DNA from 3 places in the Kineococcus sp. NBC_00420 genome. Region 2 is predicted to be linked to each of the others. Evidence: riboswitches for the same ligand, from Rfam matches in the RefSeq annotation. Region 2 holds a riboswitch; each other region holds the start of a gene.
The links. A riboswitch is a leader RNA that binds a small molecule or an ion and turns the genes downstream of it on or off. The one in region 2 is predicted to bind S-adenosylmethionine.
Positions count from the first base shown of each region.

Region 1 (6,924 bases), 2.8 Mb from region 2:
GACTTCACCAACCCCGGCGGCCCGGCCACCCTGCGCGAGGACCTCATCCGCATCGTCGGTGAGGCCGAGGAATCGGGCTACCGCAGCGTCAGCGTCATGGACCACCTCTGGCAGATCCCGCCCATCGGCGACGCCGAACGGGCCATGCTCGAGGCCTACACGACCCTGGGGTTCCTGGCTGCCCGCACCGAACGGGTGGAACTCCTCGCCTGGGTGACCGCCGTGACCTACCGGGAACCGGGCCTCCTCGCGAAACTCGTCGCGACCCTCGACGTCCTCTCCGGTGGCCGCGCGTGGCTCGGAATCGGTGCCGCCTGGTTCGAGGGGGAGGCGACCGGGCTCGGGCTGCCGTTCCCGCCCACCGCGGAACGCTTCGAGCGGCTCGAGGAGACCCTGCGGATCTGCCTGCAGGTGTGGTCGGACTCCGAGGAACCGTTCGAGGGGAAGCACTACACGCTGGGTCGCACGCTCGGCAACCCCCGGCCGGTGAAGCGTCCGCACCCGCCGATCCTCATCGGCGGCGGTGGGGAGAAGAAGACGTTGCGCCTCGTGGCGCAGTACGGGGACGCGTGCAACCTCTTCGGCGGCGACGACGTGGCGCACAAGCTGGACGTCCTGAAACGGCACTGCGACGACCTCGGCCGCGACTACGACACGATCGAGAAGACCGTCATGGCCCCGTTCACCCCGAACGACCTGGACGGGTTCTTCGAGAGCGCACAGAGGTACGCCGCGCTGGGCGTGACCCACCTGCACGGTGGGATGTACGGAACCTACGAACCGGGCATCGTGAAGTCGTTCGGCGACGCCGTCGTCCCGCGTCTCGCGGAACTCTGAGCACGGAGACCGGTTGCTCCCCAACGGGTCCGAGGTGACGTGATGCAGCCGGCGGAGACGGCCGACGCCGTGCGTGCGGCGTCGGCGGTCGCCGGGTCCGAGGGCCTGGAGGTCGGCGACGTCGTCGTCCTCCAGAACTCGAACAAGCTCACGCTGCGGTTGCTGCCCGCCGACGTCCTGGCCCGGGTCGCCCCGGAGTCCGACGGGATCCTGGCCTTCGAGGTCGACCTCGCCCGGCGACTGGCGGCCGTCGGGAGCCCCGCGGTGGCGCTCGACCCCCGGGTGCGACCGCGCGTCCACGCCCGGAACGGGTTCGGCGTCACCCTCTGGGAGTTCCACCCCGTCCGGGAACACCCTCTCTCGGCCGGGGAGTACGCCCGGGCGCTGCGGCGACTGCACGAGGACCTGCGAGGGCTCGCCCTGCCGTACACCGCCGTGCCGCACGTCACCGAACGGGTCGACCGGGCGTCTCGACTGCTCGCCGACCGGGACCGCACACCGGAGGTCCCCGAGGTCGACCGCACGTTCCTGGCGGCCATCCTCACCCGGTTGCGCGACGTCGCCGGCCGCGGCCCCGAGCAGGTGATCCACGGGGAGCCGCACGAGGGGAACGTGCTGGCCACGGAGTCGGGACCACGGTTCGTCGACCTGGAGACGTGCTGTCGCGGACCGGTCGAGTTCGACCTCGCCCACGCGCCCGACGACGTCGCCGACCACTACCCGGGCCTCGACCCCGAGCTGCTCCGGGACTGCCGGGCGCTGGTGCTCGCCATCGTCACGACGTGGCGCTGGGACCGCGACGACGAGCTGCCGAACGGGCGGGAACTCGGCCGGGAGTGGATCGCGCAGCTGCGGGCGCTCACCGGGTGAACCGCCACACCACCAGCGCGGGCTGCCCGAGGTAGGCGGCGTCGCTCGCCTCGGGGACGAGCGCCTCCAGCGACCACGGCCACTCGTTCCAGGTCCCCGGACCGTCCTGGCCGGGTCGACCGGCCGTGGACCCGGACGGTACGGGTTCGACGCAGTCGAGCACCCGCAACCCGGCGGAGAGCGCGGCGCGCAGCTGGGTGCCGACGGGGTGCACGAAACCCTCGATGCGCCGCGCCTCCCCCCGGGGGCCGGGGGAGGACGGGATCGAGCCCCGGCGGATCCGGTCGGGGTGGACGTCGGAGACGACGAGGGTCCCCCCGGGGCGCAGGACGCGGGCGAACTCCGCGAAGACCGGGGAGAGGTCGGGGACGTGGGAGAGGGCCAGGGCGCAGACCACCACGTCGGACGAGGCGTCGCCCACCGGGACCGCATGCAGGTCGCCCGGGAGGAACTCGACTCCTGCGACCCCGGCCAGCGCCAGCATCTCCGGGGAACCGTCCACGCCGGTGACCCGGTGTCCGCGGGTCGCCAGCTCGGCGCACCAGCGGCCCGTCCCGCAGGCCAGGTCGAGGGCGTCTCCCGGAGCGAGGTCGTCGAGCCAGGGTAGGATCACATCGGCGTCGCCGAAGGCGGTGTTGGGGACGTCGTAGCGCCGCGACCACTCGGCGTACCCCTCACCCGGGGGGACCCGGGCCACGTCGAGACCGTCGCGCAACCGGGGGTCGTCGAGCAGCCGGCGCACCTCGGCGAGGCGGCGTTCGACGAACTCCCGGCCGTGCCGGCCGTGGCCCGTGGTGGCCCGCTGCAGGGCGAGCCCCTCGATCCCGAGCAGGACGGCGAGCGGGTGTTCGTGGACGGCGTCGGCCATGGCGGGCCTCTCAGGCGTAGCGACTCGGCGGGACGGGCAGCCCCATGTTCTCGCGCAGGGTCGCCGCGGGCAGTTCCGGCGGCAGCGCACCACGTCGCACGAGCAGCGGCACCACCTGCTCGACGAACTCCTCGAGCCCCGCGGGGACGGAGGAGAACGCGAGGGTGAAACCGTCGGCGGCCCCGTTCTCGAAGCGTTCCACCATCCAGTCCGCGACCTGCTCGGGCGTCCCGGGCAGGAACCGGCGGCGCAGCATCGTCCGGTACAGGTCGCGCACCGTGAACCGCTCCGGGTCCGACTGCCGCTCCATGAGCTTGCGAATCCCCTCGAACACCGTCTGCACCTGGTTCGACCCGCCGCTGAAGTCGAACTCGAACCGATCGTCGAGGGGGTGGCCCGACAGGTCGACCCCGAGGTGGTGGGAGAGCCAGTCGAGGCTGAGGCGGTCCGGGGTCAGCGCCTCGATCTCGTCCACCCGTTCGAGGGCGCGTTCCGGCGTCTCGCCGAGGACGGGGGAGAGGGCGGGGAGGACCTTGAGGTGGGCGGGGTCGCGGCCGTTGTCCGCGGCGCGGCGCTTGTAGTCGTCGGCGAGCTTCCGAGCGCCCTCCAGCGGGGCGCTGCCGGGGACGAAGACGGCCTCGGCGTGCTTCCCGGCCAACCGGCGGCCGTCCTCGGAAGAACCGGCCTGGAACAGCACCGGGTGGCCCTGCGGCGGGCGGGGCAGGTTCAGCGGACCGCGGACGCGGAAGAACTCACCCTCGTGGTCGAGGACGTGCATCCCCGCCGGGTCGGCGTAGCGGCCCGAGGTGACGTCGGGCCGGATCGCGTCGTCGTCCCAGCTGTCCCACAGGCCCTGCACGACCTCGACGTACTCGCCCGCCCGGCGGTAGCGCGCGGCGTGGTCCAGGTTCACGTCGAGACCGAAGTTGCGCGCCTCCTCGTCGCTGGCCGAGGTCACCAGGTTCCACCCGGCCCGCCCCGAGCTCAGGAAGTCCAGCGAACCGACCTGACGGGCGGTGTGGAAGGGCTGGTTCCACGTCGTGGAGACGGTGGCGACCAGCCCGATGCGTTCCGTGCTGCGGGTGAGCGCGCCCAGGAGCCCGAAGGGTTCCGGGCGGACGTTGGCGACGTGCTCGACCCCGGAGGGGAAGCGGTCCCACACGTAGAGCTCGTCGGCGTAGAACAACGCCGTGAACCCGCCGCGCTCCGCGGTGCGGGCGAAGTCCTCGTAGTAGCCGTGGGTGAGGTAGTCGTCCGGGCGCCCGCCCGGGAGCCGCCAGCTCGTGAGGTGCTCGCCCCCGGGGTAGAAGAGCATCGCGGTGAGGATCACGAGCGGGCACGCTACCTGCGCCCCGACCGGGTGAAGCGCTTGACACGGGACCCGCGGTCACCGTTCACTGGAAGAGCCATCCAGAGCGGCCGAGAGACCTGGCTCGTCGACGCCGCAGCAACCGCCTTCGGGTTGGTGCTTCCGCCAGGACCGATGGGAGAAGCTCCGTGCCTGAACACCGCCTGACGCGCCGTCTCGTGATCGACCTCCTGCGCAGCGCCGGGATGACCTGTCGGGCCTGAACGCCCGCCAGGTCCCCCGTTCACGCTCCCCGGAAGGTTCCGTCGATGCCGCACGTCCCGTCCCAGCACGGTTTCGCCACCCAGCAGGTCCACGCCGGTTCCTCACCCGACCCCGCGACCGGTTCCCGCGTCACCCCCGTCCACCTGACCGCCGGTTTCGTCTTCGACGACTTCGAGCAAGCGCGTGCCCGCTTCGCCGGTGAGGACGACGGCTACGTCTACACCCGGATGGCCAACCCCACGACGACGGCGCTGGAGCAGCGCCTCGCCGTCCTCGAGCACGGCAGCGACGCGATCGTCGTCGGCACCGGCCAGGCCGCGATCACGGTGGCCCTGCTCGGCGTCCTCGGCGCCGGCGACCACGTCGTCGCCGCGGGGGACCTCTACGAGGGGTCTCGCGGCCTGCTCGTGGACAACTTCGGCCGGCTCGGGATCACCGTCGACTTCGTCGCCGACAGCACCGACCCCGCGGCGTGGGAGGCGGCGGTGCGCCCCGAGACCCGGGTGTTCTTCGCCGAGTCGATCGCGAACCCGAAGAACGTCGTCCTCGACGTGCCCGCCGTCGCCGCCGTGGCCCACCGGCACGGCATCCCGCTCGTCGTCGACAACACCTTCGCCACGCCCTACCTGCTGCACCCCCTCGACCACGGCGCCGACGTCGTCGTGCACTCCGCGAGCAAGTTCCTCGCCGGGCACGGGGCGGCCCTGGGTGGCGCGATCGTCACGGGCGGTTCGTTCGACTGGAGCGGGTTCGACCACCTGACCGCTCCGGCGAACGTCCTCGCCGGGGTCAGCTGGGTCGAGGCGCACGGGCCGCGACGGGCCTACGTCGAGCACACCCGGGCCGTCGTCGCCTCGCGGTTCGGGCCGACGATCTCCCCGTTCAACGCCTTCCTGGTCCAGCAGGGCCTGGAGACCCTGTCGTTGCGGGTGGCGCGCCAGACGTCGACGGCCCTGGAACTCGCCCGCTGGTTGGCGGCGCGTCCGGAGGTCGTGAGCGTCGACCACGCAGGACTCCCCGGCCACGGGACCTCCGCGGTCGCGCAGCGGTTGCTGCCGCGGGGCAGCGGCGCGGTGTTCTCCTTCACCCTCGAGGGTGGACGGGCTGCGGCGCAACGCTTCGTCGACGCCGTCGAGCTGTTCACCCGGATGACCCACGTCGGCGACGTCCGCTCGCTGGTCATCCACCCGGGGAGCACGACGCACGCCCACCGCACCGAGGCCGAACGCCTCGCCGCCGGGATCTGGCCGGGACTGGTGCGGCTCTCGATCGGGCTGGAGGAACCCGAGGACCTGCTCGCCGACCTGGAGCTCGCCCTCGCCGCCACGGTTCCCGCCGAGCTCCCGGTGGCGGTCTGAGGTGACGCGCCTGCAGCACTTCGGGTACTTCTTCTCCCGGGGTTTCGGCCCGCAGGGCTGGGGCCGGGACTACCAGGCGTGGAACGACGACTGGACGCGTCCCGACCTCTACGCCCACGCGGTCCGCGACCTCGAACGCGCGGGTTTCGACCTCGTGGTCATCGAGGACGCCATCTCGCTCGGCAACCCCGACACCCTCGACCTGCGGGTCCGCGCCGCCTACGGCGGGCCCAAGCACGACCCGCTGCTGCTCGCCCCGTACCTGTTCGCGGCGACCCGGCACCTCGGCGTCGTCCCCACGATCAACGCGGGGATCACCCCGCCCTACCTCGCCGCCCGGCAGGCCGCGACCCTGCAGCACCTGTCCGGCGACCGGTTCGGGATCAACCTGGTGACCGACGTCGGCAGCGCCCGCCACGTCGGGCTCGAACCCGTCGCGCACGACGTCGCCTACGACCGCGCCGAGGAGTGGATCGACGTCGTCCGCCGGTTGTGGCACAGCTGGGACGCGGACGCCCTCGTCGCGGACGCCGAGACCGGGCACTTCGCCGACGGGTCGAAGATCGACGCGTTCCAGCACCGGGGGGAGCACTTCCGCCTCGACGGACCGCTGAACGCGCTGCCCTTCGACGGCGGGGACCCGGTGGTCGTCTCGCCCGGGGGTTCCGCGCGCGGCCTGGGTTTCGCCGGGTCGCGTTCCGACGTGCAGCTGGCGCTGGCGCCGCTGCAGGTCGAGGAGGTGCGGGCCTACCGGGCGAAGGTGCTGGCGGCCGCCGCGCTCGCCGGTCGCAAACCCGCGGACGTCCGCGTGCTGTTCGTCGTCAAACCGGAACTGCTCGCCAGTCGGGAGGAGGCCGACCGGGTCGTCGCCGCCTCCCGCCACGCCTCCGACGCCGTCCTGCACGAGGTGGCGCTCGCCTGGTCCAGCGACCTCGAGACCGACCTCACGGCCCTCCCGCTGGACGCGCCCATCGATCCCGCGGTGTTCGGTGACCACGTCTCGCTCGGCACCCTCACCGCGTTGCGCGGGGACACCCCGGACGCCCCGCTGCGGGAACTGCTGGCCCGCAAGGCCCGCAAGGGGCGTCTCGGTGACCGCAGCGGGTTGGTCGGGACGGCGGAGGAGTTCGCCGACCTCGTGGAGGAGTTCGGTGCGGACGCCGACAACGACGGGTTCCTGCTCTCCGGAGACCTGCACCCGGTGACGTTGCACCGGTTCCTGGACGACCTCGTCCCGGTGCTGCGCCGGCGGGGGATCCTGCGCAGCGGGTACGGTGGCGGCGGGTTGCGGGGCAACCTCTTCGAGTTCTAGCCCCGTTCGAGTTCTAGCCCAGGAATTCGCGCACCCCGGCGCGCAACCGGTCCAGGGCGTCGGCGGTCGCCGCGGGGTCCCCGGGGAACTCCAGGACGTGGTCGGC
Region 1 covers NZ_CP107930.1:1,055,520-1,062,443, reverse strand. The annotation lists gene OG218_RS05230 (LLM class F420-dependent oxidoreductase) at 1-837, shown strand, start outside; gene OG218_RS05225 (phosphotransferase enzyme family protein) at 880-1,707, shown strand; gene OG218_RS05220 (class I SAM-dependent methyltransferase) at 1,697-2,575, opposite strand; gene OG218_RS05215 (NtaA/DmoA family FMN-dependent monooxygenase) at 2,586-3,905, opposite strand; SAM riboswitch class I at 3,979-4,065, shown strand; gene OG218_RS05210 (O-acetylhomoserine aminocarboxypropyltransferase/cysteine synthase family protein) at 4,193-5,506, shown strand; gene OG218_RS05205 (LLM class flavin-dependent oxidoreductase) at 5,508-6,818, shown strand; gene OG218_RS05200 (hypothetical protein) at 6,832-6,924, opposite strand, start outside.
Region 1: it holds a riboswitch for S-adenosylmethionine, as region 2 does, so the genes downstream of both, OG218_RS05210 (O-acetylhomoserine aminocarboxypropyltransferase/cysteine synthase family protein) here and OG218_RS18900 (methionine ABC transporter ATP-binding protein) in region 2, are expected to answer to the same signal.

Region 2 (6,924 bases):
GGACCGGGGTGACCGCAGAAGGAGTTGGTCCAGACCCCCGGCCAGGTGCGCTTCGTCGCTGCCCGCCGGGTCAGCAGGGTGCGCCCGGCGTCGTCGAGCAGCCAGCACGAGAAGGCCAGGTGCAGCGGCGTCGAGGTGTGGTGGACCTGGGACTTCAGCGCGGTCCCGCACGGTGTGCCGTCCTCGGTCAGCAGGACCACGAGTTCGGTCAGATCGGCGGTCGGTGCGAGGGTCACCCCCGAACGGTAAACGGTCTCAGGACCCGTTGCGAGCAAGGAAGGCCGTGACACCGTCGGCGATTCCCCGGGCTGCGGTGGCCCGGAAGTCCGGGTCCGAGACGAGGGTGGCCTCCTCGGCGTTGCGCATGTTGGCCGACTCCAGCAGCGCCGACGGCGTCCGCGCGAGGTTGAGCCCGGCGAGGTCGGAACGCCGGGTCAGCCCCGGTTCGACGAGGTCGCCGAGGTAGTCGGCCCGGGGCAGGCCGGTGGCCGTCCCGAAGGACGCGAGCAGGTCCCGCGCCGCGACGTCGGAGGCGGCCAGCACGGCCGCGTTGCCGCCGTCGGGGGCGAGCGCGGGCTCGACGACGTGGAACCCGCGGGCGCTCGCCGCGGCCCCGTCGGCGTGGATGGAGACCGTGAGCGCCGCACCGGCGGCGGTGGCGATGGCGGCACGGGCGTCGACGCAGGGCCCGACGCCGGTGTCGTCGTCGCGGGTCAGCACGACGGTGACGCCCCGGGCCCGCAGCAGGTGGGCGGTGCGCAGGGCGACGTCGAAGGCGTAGGCGTGCTCGGGGTAGCCGGCGTCGGTGCTGGTCCCGGTCGTGTTGCAGGGCTTCTCGAAGCCGCCCGCGGGCACCAGCGCGTCGATCGCTGCGGGGTTCGCGGCGTTCCCGCCGTTGTGGCCGGGGTCGAGCACGACGACGGGTGCAGGGGTGCTCGGCGAGGGGGCCGCCACTCGGACCTCCGCGCTCGCGGTGGGTGCGGGTGCGGGCGCAGGCGGCGCGGAACACGCGCTCACCAGCACCGCGACGGTGGTCGCGAGGAGTCCCGGTCGGCACCGCACGGCCCCAGCGTGTCACGGACGGCCTGGGTGGTCTTCAGCCACGGCGGTGCACGAGGTGAGCTTCCACTCCCGCGAGTGGTCGCAGCGACGGCATCACCGCCTTCCTGGTGGCGCAGCTCTGAGGCGCCCGGCTCCGGGGCGCAGCGTCAGGCGGGGACCGGGGTGGTCGCCGCGACGACGGCCTCGTCGAGTTCCGCGCCGAGGTCCAGGTCCTCACCCGCGACGAGGCGGGCCTCGAGTTCGCGCACCTTCGGGATGACGAGCTCGCCGAACGCCTCGACCTCCTCCTTGACGTGCAGGAAGCCGAGCAGCAGCAGGTCCACCCCGACGAGGCGGTAGGCCAGGATGCGGCGGGCGACCTCGTCGGGCGTCCCGACCAGACCGGTGCGGAAACCGTCGTTGTACTGGACGAGGTCGCGGAACTCGCTGTCGGCCCACATGCCCTTGCCGTCCCTGGTGGAGTTCCCGGCCTCCTGGACGGCGGCGCCGAAACCTTCGACCTTGGTGCGGTCGGCCTTGGCGATGATCTCCTCGAGGACGGCCTCGGCCTCGTCGCGGGTGTCGCGGACGACGGCGAAACCGTTGAGCCCGAACCGCACCGAGCGGCCGTTGCCGGCGGCGAGGGCGCTGACCTCGCGCACCCCGGCGGCGGCGGCGGCGATCGACTTGCCGTTCATGAAGTACCAGTCGCTGACCCGGCCGGCCATCGCCTGCGCGGCAGTCGAGTTGCCTCCCTGGAACAGTTCCGGCTGCACCTTGGGCTGCGGGCGGAAGGTGATGTCCTCGGCGTTGAAGAACTCACCCTGCTGGCTGTAACCGTCCTCGGTCCACACCCCGCGCAGCAGGGCGATGAACTCCTCGGACTGGCGGTAGCGGTCGTCGTGCTCGTGCCAGGTGACCCCGAGCTGGGTCGCCTCGTTCTTGAACCAGCCGGAGACGACGTTCAGCGCGAGGCGGTTGTCGGTGAGTTCCTGGGTGGTCGCTGCGAACTTCGCGAGGACCCCGGGGTGCCAGAAGAAGGGGTGCACCGCGGCGATGACCTTGAGCTTCTGCGTCGCCAGCAGCAGGGCGAGGGAGAACGACGTCGACTCGTGCTGCGCGTCCGCCCCGTAGGAGGCGAGGTAGCGGACCTGGGTCAGGGCGTACTCGAAACCGACGCGTTCGGCGGCCTGGGCGACGGCGACGTTGTAGGCCGGGTCGTGGCTGGTGCGCTGCTCGATCGTGGAGACGACCAGGCCGCCCGACACGTTCGGGACCCAGTAGGCGAACTTCAGCGGCTCGTTGACGGACATGGTGGTGCTCCTCCATCGGTCCTGGCGGTAGCACCCGGGTTCGGGTTGCTGCGGCGTCGTCGAGCCAGATCTCTCGGCCGCTCTGGATGGTCCTGCGAACTGTAACGCCTCGTCGGCGGCCCCGCAGCGACTCGGGCCGGCCCGGCACCGGAGGGGTCCGGCGCAAGCCGTTGCGCACGAACGATTTCGAAGCCGGGTGCGGATATCCGGTACCTTCCCGAACCGCTTGACGGACCCCGGTTCGGCTGTCACTGTCGAATCAGGTCATGAGTACCAGCGCGAAGCCCCGGCTCGCTGGTCGGCAACCCTCCTTCCGTCGTGGGGTGCTCCGGGTGATGACCCGACCCGCGGGTGTCGCGGGTAAGGACGTTGAAGGAGACGCACGTGTCCCACCAGACCTGTCGACGCTGAGCGTCCGCACTCCCCGCTGAACACCCCGGGCCACCCCGTCCGGCGGTCCCCCCTGCGCCGGTCCGCCCGACGCTCCCCCGCCGCGCCCTCGCGCGCCCCACGCCGCCCTGGAGACGACGTGATCGAGCCATGATCGAGCTGAGACAGCTCACCAAGACCTACGGGAGCACCACCGTCCTCGACCGCCTCGACCTGCTCGTCCCCGCCGGCAGCATCACCGCCGTCGTCGGGCCGAGCGGGGCCGGCAAGAGCACCCTCGCCCAGTGCGTGACGCTGCTGACCCGGCCCACGTCGGGTTCCGTGCTCGTCGGCGGCCAGGACCTGACCCACCTCGGGGAGGGACGGCTGCGCGAAGCCCGTCGCCGCATCGGCACGATCTTCCAGTCCGACGGGCTGCAGACCCGGCGCACCGCCGCCCAGAACGTGGAACTCCCGTTGCGCTACCTCGGGGTCGTCCCCCGCGAGCGGCGTGCCCGGGTCGCCGAGCTGCTGGAGCGGGTGGGTCTGGCCGACCTGGCCGGCCGCTACCCGCACGAGCTCTCCGGCGGTCAGCGCCAGCGCGTCGGGATCGCCCGCGCCCTGGCCCTGCGCCCGAGCGTGCTGCTCTCCGACGAGGCGACCTCCGGGCTGGACCCGCGCTCGACGGCCTCGATCGTGGCGCTGCTGCGCGAACTGCGCGACGACCTCGGGCTGTCCATCCTGTTCATCACCCACGAGATGGACACGGTCGTCGAGGTCGCGGACTCCGTGGCCCGACTCGAGCACGGCCGCATCGTCGAGTCGGCGCCCCTGCTGGACGTCCTGCGCGACCCGGGGTCGCCCGTCGGGGCCGCGCTGCTGCCCCGACGGGCGGTCGCCACCGATCCCCGGCTCGTCACCTGGACGGTGCACTACCGCGGCGACGACGTGCCGGCGGACTGGCTGACCAGCACGGCCCGCGAACTCGGTCACGACCTCGCCCTGCTCGGCGCCTCCGTGAGTGCCGTCACCGGGCGGACCGTCGGGCACGCCACCCTCGGGGTGCCGGACTCGGTGGACCCCGCGCGGCTGATCGCCGCCCTCGAGCGACGGGGACTGCACACCCGCGCCACCGAGGCGCCCTCGACCCTGGAGCTGGTCCCGTGAGCCCCGCCGCCCTCCCGCTGGCCTCGAACCTGGACACGCCCCTGCCGCAGATCCCGGCGCTCGTCCTGCCCGCCCTCGGCGACACCCTGCTGATGGTCGGCATCGTCATGGCCCTGGTCGTGCTGCTCGGGGTCCCGCTGGGGGTCCTGCTGCACAACCTCGCCCCGGACGGGTTGCTGGAGAACCGCCCGGCCCACCGCGTCCTCGGCTGGGTGGTCAGCACCGGGCGGTCCCTGCCGTTCCTGGTGCTGATGGCGGCGCTCGTGCCGTTCACCCGGTTCGTCACGGGTACGAACATCGGCATCCGGGCGGCCGTCGTGCCGATGGTCCTGGCCGGCACCGCGTTCTTCGCCCGCATCGTGGAGAACTCGCTGCGCTCGGTGCCCCCGTCGGTGGTCGCCGTCGCGAAGGCCTCGGGAGCCTCTCCGCTGCAGGTCATCACGAGTGTGCAACTGTCCGAGGCGCTGCCCTCGATCATCGGCGGCCTCACCATCAACACCATCGCGATGATCGAGTACTCGGCCATCGCCGGGACGATCGGCGCCCCCGGGGTCGGCTACCTCGCCATCACCTACGGGTACCAGCGCTTCGACCACGCCGTGATGATCGCGACCATCGTCGTCCTCGTCGCCCTGGTCGCCTCCGTGCAACTCCTCGGCGACGCCCTGGCCCGCCTCGCGGACCCGCGCGCCCGTCGCCGCAGCGCCGCCCCCACGAACTCCCCCACCGCAGACCTGGAGAACTCCCTTGTCCACTGAGACCCGCCCCGACGCCAAGCCCGCCGACGACCACGGTTTCGAGGTCCGCCGCCGACGACTGTGGCCGTTCGTGGCCGGCGGTGCCGTCGTCCTGCTCGGGATCGCCGCCGCGGTCGTCGTGCCCCGTCTCGGCGGCGAGGACAGCGCCAACACCCAGGCGGGCGCCACCCTCTACGTCGCGACCGCCGAGGGCAACGCCCGCGAGGAGGCCCTCATCGACTACATCGCGAAGGACGTCGCCCCCGCGCACGGCATCCACGTCGAGTTCAAGGCCCTGGCCGACAGCAACACCATCAACCGCGCGGTGAACGACGGCGAGGTCGCGGGCACGATCTACCAGCACAAGCTGTGGCTGGGTCAGGTCCTGCAGGCCAACCCGGGGTTCCAGGAGACCGCGGCGACGCCGGTCTTCCGGTGGGGTTTCGGCCTGTGGTCCTCGAAGTGGAAGACGCCGGCGGAGATCCCGCAGGGCGGCACGATCTCGCTGTACTCCGACCCGGCGAACGAGTCGCAGGGGTTGTTCGTCCTGGAGAAGGCGGGGCTCATCACCCTCGAACCGGGGACGGACATCGGGACGGCGACCGTCGACGACATCGCCGAGAACCCCAAGGGCCTGCAGTTCACGCTGCTGGACTTCGGCGCGCAGTCCCGCGCCCTGCCCGACCTCGACGCCGCCGTCGGCTACACCGAGTACTACCTCGCGGCCAAGATCCCGATCGAGCAGCAGATCTTCGCGCCCGCCGCCCCGGACGAGTTCGCGGGCCAGCTCACGGTGGGCACGAAGTGGATCGACACCGAGAACGTCAAGGCGCTCATCGCGACGTTCCAGGACCCGAAGGTCCAGGAGTACCTCTCGAACGACGCCGACGTGAAGGGTGTCCTGCTGCCCCTCGACGCCACCTGAGCCAGGCGCCCACAGCAGTGATGCACCCTTGCGTCGACACGCCGGCGGCCACCGCCTGGACGTCGGCGTGTCGACGCGAGGCTGCAGAACTACTGCGGGGTCGGCACCAGCCCGGCCAGCACGAGGCAGGCCACCGCCAGCACCAGCAGGATGGCGACGTCCACCGGGCGGGAGCGGACCGCGAGCGATCCGGCCACCCGCACCGGCAGGACGAGGCGCAGCACGGCGGCGACCGCGAGGTCGGCGCCGAGCAGCACCCCGCCCGACGTCGGCCCCGCGAGCAGGGTCAGCCCCAGGGCCAGCACGACCCCGCCGACGAGGGTCAGCAGGACCGCGTTGCCCGGGGTGGGAACCCGCTCGGGAGCCTGGGTCATGGATCGACGCTACCGGGGTCGCTCAGTGCGCGAAGTGGCGCGCGCCGGTGAAGTACATGGTGATCCCGGCCTTCGTGGCGGCCTCGACGACCTCGGCGTCCCGGATCGACCCGCCGGGCTGCACGATGGCGCGCACCCCGGCGTCGATGAGGATCTGCGCCCCGTCAGCGAAGGGGAAGAACGCGTCGGAGGCGGCGACGGAACCGGTGGCCCGCTCCACGCCGGCGCGTTCCACGGCCAGCTTGCAGGAGTCGACGCGGTTGACCTGACCCATGCCGACACCGACGGAGGCGCCGTCCTTGGCCAGCAGGATCGCGTTCGAGCGCACCGAACGCACTGCGCGCCAGGCGAACTCGAGGTCGGCCAGGACCTCGGGCGAGGCGGCCTCGCCGGCGGCGAGGGTCCAGTTCGCGGGGGCGTCGCCCTCGGCGTCGATGAGGTCGAGGCTCTGCACGAGCACCCCGCCGGACACCATGCGCCACTCCTGCGGGCGGCGGCCGTAGCCCTCCGGCAGCTGCAGCAGCCGGACGTTCTTCTTGGCCTGCAGCACCTCCAGCGCCTCGGGCTCGAAGCCCGGGGCGATGACGACCTCGGTGAACACCGGCGCGACCTGGGCGGCCATGGCCGCGGTCACGACGCGGTTGGCGGCGATGACCCCGCCGTAGGCGGAGACCGGGTCGCAGGCGTGCGCCTTGGCGTGGGCGTCGGCGACGTCGGAACCGGTCGCGATGCCGCACGGGTTGGCGTGCTTGATCACCGCGACGGCGGGGCCGGCGAGGTCGAACGCGGCGCGCAGGGCGGCGTCGGCGTCGACGTAGTTGTTGTAGGACATGGCCTTGCCGTGCAGCTGGACGGCCTGCGCGATGCCCGGTCCGGCGGTCGGGTCGGCGTAGACGGCGGCCTGCTGGTGCGGGTTCTCGCCGTAGCGCAGGACGGCGCTGCGTTCCAGCGCCATCCCCGTCACCGCGGGCCAGCCCTCGTCGTCGGCGGCCAGCGTC
Region 2 covers NZ_CP107930.1:3,821,193-3,828,116, reverse strand. The annotation lists gene idi (isopentenyl-diphosphate Delta-isomerase) at 1-236, opposite strand, end outside; gene OG218_RS18910 (N-acetylmuramoyl-L-alanine amidase) at 256-1,062, opposite strand; gene sfnG (dimethylsulfone monooxygenase SfnG) at 1,209-2,354, opposite strand; SAM riboswitch class I at 2,364-2,447, opposite strand; SAM riboswitch class IV at 2,617-2,727, shown strand; gene OG218_RS18900 (methionine ABC transporter ATP-binding protein) at 2,895-3,890, shown strand; gene OG218_RS18895 (methionine ABC transporter permease) at 3,887-4,648, shown strand; gene OG218_RS18890 (MetQ/NlpA family ABC transporter substrate-binding protein) at 4,638-5,552, shown strand; gene OG218_RS18885 (DUF3017 domain-containing protein) at 5,642-5,926, opposite strand; gene purH (bifunctional phosphoribosylaminoimidazolecarboxamide formyltransferase/IMP cyclohydrolase) at 5,949-6,924, opposite strand, start outside.

Region 3 (6,924 bases), 2.1 Mb from region 2:
CGCCGCCACGTGGAACGGTTCGGAGTAGGTGGTCGCGGCGACCGGCAGCAGACCGATCGTGTCGGTGGTCCCGGCGAGGAAGGCCGCCCGCTGCACCGCGTCCAGGTGTCCGTGGGGGTTGCGGGGGTCCGGCAGCGTGGAGTCCTCGAAGGTGAGTCCCGTGAGGCCCTGGGCCTGCGCGGTGACGGCGAACTCCTTCAACCGCGCGGGGGAGAACACGGCGTCGGGGGAGACCCGGGAGCGGCGCCAGGCCGCGGGGTGCCACCCGCCGCCGTCGACGTCGAGGAACACGTGGAAGGGGGGCGGCACGGAAATCTCCTGAGTGGTGGGTACGGCAGCCGTCGTCTGTGTCACAGTGCTCTCCACCGATCGACGAGGAGGCGACCATGCGTGACCGGGTACGAGAACTGTTGGCGCACTGGGTGTCGTCGATCGTGGCCGGACTGGCCATCGCGGGGCAGGGGCAGTGGGGGTACGCCTGGTCGCCGCTGGACGACGAGCCGGCCCCCGGTGAGCTGAGCTGGCCGCAGTTCGAGGGGGAGCTGCGCGCGCTCTTCGCCGAGGCCGAACGTGGTGGGATCGGCGACGGGTCCCGGCCCAGCAGCGAGCCGATGCCCTGACGTCCCGTCCCGTCGACCGGGGTGGATCAGGTCTGGGCGGGTTCGCCCACGGTCAGGCCCGCGGCCTTCCAGGCCGGGAAACCGCCGTCGACCTGCACGACGTCGGTGAAGCCGGCCGCCAGCAGTTCGGCAGTGACGGGGCCGGAGCCCGCGGGGGAACCGCAGATCACGACGATCTCCTGGTCCTTCCCGGTGAGTTCCGCCAGCGCGGTGTCGGAACCGAGGGCGAACTTCTCCGCCACCTGGGTCTTGGCCACGACGACGGCCTGCGGCAGGTCGCCGGCGGCGGCCCGCCCGGCGTCGCTGCGGACGTCGACGAACAGCGCACCGGCGGCGACGGCGCGCCCGGCGGTCTCCGCGTCGACGAGCGGTGCCTGGGGTGCTGCGGGGGTGTCGCTCACGTCGTGTCTCCTCGGTTCGTGCGGTCGGCCCCGGCGATCGCGCGAGTCCGTCGTCGCTGCTGGCTGAGGCGTCGGCGAGGTGCTCACCCCAGGTCCGCGTCCGCACCGGGCGCGGGCAGGAAGGACGCGGGTTCCGGGCGAGCGTCGGTCGTGGGACCCCAGTGCCCCGCGACGATCCCGTACTCGAGCTCCGGCCCGGCACCGACGAACTGCTCGACCGCGGCCAGCAGCCGTTCGACCTCGGCCGATCCCGTTCCGACCCCGGTGGAGACCCTCAGACCGCCGTCGGCCAGACCGAGGGAGTCGGCGAACCGGTGGGCGCAGAACCGTCCGTCGCGCACACCGATCCCGTGCTCGGCCGAGAGGAAGGCCGCGACCTCGGAGACCGAGCGACCGGGGACGGTGAAGGTCACGACCCCCACGGCGTCGTCGGGGTGCGGGCGCACGACCTCGACGCCGGCCAGCGCCGTCAGCCCGCCGACGAGCCGTTCGCGCAGCGCCTCCTCGTGCGCTTCGAGCGCTCCGGGGGCCAGCGTCGCGAGCGTGCTGCAGGCCTGGGCGAGGGCGACGGCGCCGAGCACGTTCGGGGAACCCGCCTCGTGGCGGTCGGGCCCGGTGGCCCACCGCACCGCGTCGTGGCGCACGTCGAGGGTGGCGCCCCCACCCGCGAGGTAGGGATCAGCGGCGTCGAGCCAGTCGCGACGACCGACGAGCGCGCCCGCTCCGTAGGGGGCGTAGAGCTTGTGCCCGGACAGCGCGATCCAGTCGATCCCGTCGCGACCGAGGTCCACCCGGCGGTGGGGGAGCAGCTGCGCCCCGTCGACGGCGATGCGGGCGCCGGCCGCGTGCGCGGCCCGGGCCAGCCGACGCAGCGGCAGCACCTCACCGGTCACGTTGGAGGCACCGGCGACGGCCAGCAGCGCGTACCCGCCGCGGGCGAGCTCGGCCTCCAGCAGCGTCGCGGTCTCCTCCGCGTCCGACCCGCCGCGCAGGACCGTGGTCAGGGCTGAGCGCTGCCACGACAACAGGTTCGCGTGGTGCTCGACGTCGGCCACCAGGACCCTGGAGCCCTGCGGGACCGCCCGGGCGAGCAGGTCGAGCGCGTCGGTCGTGCTCCGGGTGAAGACGACGACGTCGTCGGGGCGTGCCCCCAGGAAGGTCCCGACCTCGGCCCGGGCCTGCTCGAACAGGGCGGTGGAGACGCGCGAGAGGTACCCGGCGCCGCGGTGGACGCTGGCGTAGTGGGGGAGGACCTGGGCGACGCGGGTGGCGACCGAGGTGAGGGCGGGTGCGCTGGCGGCGTTGTCCAGGTTCGCGTAGGTGGTCGACCCGCCCTGGGCGAGCGGGACGCGGGTGTCCCGGCCGACCACGGGCAGCAGCGGCGCGACGGGCGCCGGGCAGCGGAGGGGGGAGAGGGTGCTGAGCGTCACGAGGAGTCTCCTGGAGGAACTGGACCCTGCCGGGAGGACCGGGATCGCCCCGGCGAGGTCCGCGCTTGCCGGCGCCACTGCGGCGTCGACCAGGTCGTCACCCGGGGCACCCCGCCGCGGAGGGAGGGTTGCCGGCCAGCGAGCCGGGGCTTGTCGCTGGCGCTCATGACCTGCGCTGAGGTTGTCACGTCGGACCCCGCTGAGCAAGATCGGCGTGTCGCGAACCCGTCGGAACTCCCTCCAGAACCCCACGTGTCGGGTAGTTCCTCCGTTCGGGGGAACCCCGGAACAGCACTTGTGGATCGCGTCGACCCCGGTCTACATTCGGTGAACACCATCCAGAGCGGCCGAGAGTCCTGGCTCGACGACGCCGCAGCAACCCCCCGAGCCCGGGCGAGGGTGCTAAAGCCAGGCCGATGGAGTTCGTGATGCGCCCCACCGATGTTCCTGACGCGTACCCGGTTCCGGACCGGGGCCGGCCGCGATGACGCTGGCTCCCCTCGTCGCCGCCGCGACCGGGAGGCCCACCGTCAGTTTCGAACTCTTCCCGCCCCGTTCCGAGATCGGGCGGGAGTCGTTGTGGCGCAGGCTCTCCGATCTCCTCGACACGCACCCCGACTTCGTCTCGGTCACCTTCGGGGCGGCCGGCGCGACGAGGGGACCGAGTCGGGAACTGCTGGCCCACGTCCTGGGTTCGACGGCCGTGCCGGCGATGGCCCACCTGACGTGCGTGGGGTCCTCGCGACGTGAGGTGGTGGAACTCGCCGGCGAGTTCCTCGACGCCGGTGTCCGCAACGTCCTCGCGCTGCGGGGCGACCCGCCGGTCGGGAGCGCGGACTGGACCCCGCACCCCGACGGTCTGGCGACCGCGCGGGACCTGGTCGAACTGCTCCAGGTCGCCGACCGGCGGCGCTCCGCGCTGCGGGGCGGCCGCGTCCCCGTCGACGAGGGTCCCCTGACCCTCGCCGTGGCGGCCTTCCCCCGCGGTCGCGACGCGGAACTGGCGGCCCTGCGCGCCAAGCAGGACGCCGGTGCGCACTTCGCGATCTGCCAGGTGACGTTCTCGGCGGAGGAGTACGCGACCTTCGTGCGCCGGGCGCGCGCCGCCGGGGTGAGCATCCCGCTGCTGCCCGGCATCGCCGTGACGGACGACGCCCGCCGGTTGCAGCGCATCGGCGAGCTGGCCGGTGTCCCGGCCCCGGAACAGCTGCTCGCGGCGCTCGACACCGACGACACCGCCCAGCGCCGCCGGGCGTCGACGGCGTTCTCGTCGGGACTCGCGGCGGGACTGCTCGACGCCGGCGCCCCCGGACTGCACCTCTACACGTTCAACGCGGCGGAACCCGCGCTCGACCTGCTCGACCACCTGAACCTGCCCCGATCCATCCAGAGCCGCATCGCTGCGGTAGGAGGTCCCACCCCGTGAGCACCGAGAACTTCCCCACCTGGACCGCCACCGTCCTCGGCTACCCCCGCATCGGCGCCGACCGCGAGGCCAAGAAGGCCCTCGAGGCCCTGTGGGCCGGTCGCGCCGACCGCGACACCACCGAGGCCGCCCTGGCCAGGGTCCGTGCCGCCACGGTCCGCCGGCTGAACTCCCTCGGCCTGCCGGCGCACGACGCGTCGATCCCGTGCGCGTTCTCGGCCTACGACCAGGTGCTCGACGCCGCCGTCGCCCTCGGCGCCGTCCCGCCGCGCTTCGCCGACGTCGTGGGCGAGGACGGCCGCGTCGACCTCGTGGGGTACTCCACGATCGCCCGCGGTCGCGGTGCGGACGCCCCGCTGGAGATGACGAAGTGGTTCGACACCAACTACCACTACCTCGTCCCCGAGATCTCCCCGTCGACGGCCTTCCGGTTCGCCGACGACCGTGGGGTGCGGGAGTTCGCCGAGGCGCTCTCCGACGGGTTCCTGACCCGTCCCGTCGTGGTCGGGCCCGTGACGTTCCTGCTGCTGGCCAAGGCGACCGACGACGCCCCGGCGGGTTTCGCCCCGATCTCCCGGCTCGACGACCTGCTCGGCGCCTACGAGGAACTCCTCGCCGCCTACGCGGCAGCGGGGGCGGAGTGGGTGCAGCTGGACGAACCGGCGCTCGTCAGCGACTCCGCGACGAACGGCGTCGAAGGTCTCGCCGACCTCGTCCGCCGCGCCTACGACCGCCTCGCGGCGCTCGAGGGCCGTCCGCGTCTGCTGGTCGCGACGCCCTACGGCGACCCGGGTGATCTCCTGGAACCCCTGGTCGCCACGGCGGTCGAGGGTCTCGCCCTCGACCTCGTCCGCGGCGCGACGCCGGCGCGTCCGGAACTGCTGCACGGCAAGACGGTCGTCGGCGGCGTCGTCGACGGGCACAACGTCTGGCGCGCCGATCTCGTCGAGGCGCTGGCCCGGCTGCGGACCCTCGAGGGTTCCGCCGCCCACGTCGTCGCCGGGACGTCGACCTCCCTGCTGCACGTCCCGCACGACGTGACCCGCGAGACCACCCTCGACGAGCGCCTGCGCGGCTGGCTCGCCTTCGCCGACCAGAAGGTCGCCGAGGTCGTCGTCCTGGGCAAGGCGCTGGGGGACGCGGCGTCCGTCCAGACGGAGCTCACCGCGTCGGCGCAGGCCCGGGCCGACCGCGTCGGTGCCCCCGGCGTCGTCCGTCCCGAGGTGCGCGACCGGCTCGCAGCGCTCACCCCGGAGGCCTTCGGCCGCAGCGACTACGCCGTGCGCCGCCTCGCGCAGGAGCAGGCGCTGGGTCTGCCGGCGCTGCCGACGACGACGATCGGCTCGTTCCCGCAGACGAGCGAGATCCGCAGGGCGCGGGCCGCGTGGACGCGGGGGGAGCTCACGGAGGCCGCCTACGAGGAGTTCCTCAAGGCGGAGATCGACCGCGTCGTGGACCTGCAGGAGGAACTCGGGCTCGACGTCGTCGTGCACGGGGAACCCGAGCGCAACGACATGGTCCAGTACTTCGCCGAGCAGCTCGACGGTTTCGCCGTCACCGCCCACGGCTGGGTCCAGTCCTACGGGTCGCGCTGCGTGCGCCCGCCCATCCTCTGGGGTGACGTCGTCCGTCCGGCGCCGATCACCGTGCCCTGGAGCCGGTACACGAAGACGCGCACGACGAAGCCCGTCAAGGGCATGCTGACCGGCCCGGTGACGATCCTCGCCTGGTCCTTCGTCCGCGACGACCAGCCGCTGGGCGACACCGCCCGCCAGGTCGCCCTGGCGCTGCGCGACGAGGTCAGCGACCTCGAGGCCGCCGGCATCGGGATCGTCCAGGTCGACGAACCCGCGCTGCGGGAGCTGCTGCCCCTGCGCACCCAGGACCAGCCCGCCTACCTGGACTGGTCGGTGAACTCGTTCCACCTGGCGACGGCCGGTGCCGCCGACGCGACGCAGATCCACACCCACCTCTGCTACTCGGAGTTCGGCGAGGTCATCGACGCGATCGACGGCCTCGACGCGGACGTCACGAGCATCGAGGCGGTACGCTCGCGCATGGAGGTCCTCGGCGACATCGCGCGGGCCGGTTTCGCGCGGGGCATCGGGCCGGGGGTCTACGACATCCACTCGCCGCGCGTTCCCTCGACCGAGGAGGTCGCCGGGTTGCTGCGCGCCGCCGTCGCCGCGGTCCCGGCGCGTCAGGTCTGGGTGAACCCGGACTGCGGCCTCAAGACCCGTGGCTACGCCGAGACCACCGAGTCGCTGCGCAACCTCGTCGAGGCCGCCCGCACCGTCCGCGCGGAACTCCCCGCGCACGCCGTCGCGACGAGCTGACGTGCCCGTTCGTACGGCAGGTGTTCCCGCCGACCTGCCGAGCCGGGTCGTGGTTCTGGCGGGGGGCCTTCTGCTTCCAGTAGAACACCGTCCAGAGCGGCTGAGCGACCTGGCTCGACGACGCCGCAGCCCCCTCCCCGGCCACGGGCGCGGGTGCCTCGGCCAGGCTCCATCGTGTTGTTCTTGTCACCTGCACCGCCGTCCTGCCCACCTCCCGGATGGTGAACCTGAACCGCCACGACGGCATCGGAGTGTCCACCCGCTCACGGGGGAGGGTGGTCAGGCGAGCACCACCGCCACGGCGGGAACGTTCGCGTTCTCACCGCTCCTGACGTTGGCCGATCCGGGTTTCACGCGTCCGGCCCGGACGGGAGCAGGACACCACCTGCGCCCGGAACCACCTCGACCTCTTGTCCGCGCTGCGGGAGTTCATCGACGCCGGCCACGAGGTTCTCGCTGACCCGGGTCGTGGGTGACTGACGTCACCGTCTCACCTGCCCGCACGGGATCTCCGAGCACGACCGCACAACGCGATGACCGGGCCGCTGCGGAGGAGGGCTCGGTGTGGTTGCGGAGCCTCAACAGGTGGTTTCGCCAACAGGTCCAGGTCGGATACCTGCCTCGGCTCAGGGCACATCAGCTCGGTTCGTCGATCCGTGCAGCAGATCCGCTCATGTCGACCACCCGAGCCGAAGATCGCGTGAACGATCG
Region 3 covers NZ_CP107930.1:1,701,669-1,708,592, reverse strand. The annotation lists gene OG218_RS08300 (LLM class flavin-dependent oxidoreductase) at 1-309, opposite strand, end outside; gene OG218_RS08295 (hypothetical protein) at 387-620, shown strand; gene OG218_RS08290 (rhodanese-like domain-containing protein) at 647-1,021, opposite strand; gene OG218_RS08285 (aminotransferase class V-fold PLP-dependent enzyme) at 1,105-2,451, opposite strand; SAM riboswitch class IV at 2,508-2,622, opposite strand; SAM riboswitch class I at 2,783-2,874, shown strand; gene OG218_RS08280 (methylenetetrahydrofolate reductase) at 2,936-3,877, shown strand; gene metE (5-methyltetrahydropteroyltriglutamate--homocysteine S-methyltransferase) at 3,874-6,213, shown strand; partial or broken gene OG218_RS08270 (transposase family protein) at 6,490-6,614, shown strand.
Region 3: it holds a riboswitch for S-adenosylmethionine, as region 2 does, so the genes downstream of both, OG218_RS08280 (methylenetetrahydrofolate reductase) here and OG218_RS18900 (methionine ABC transporter ATP-binding protein) in region 2, are expected to answer to the same signal.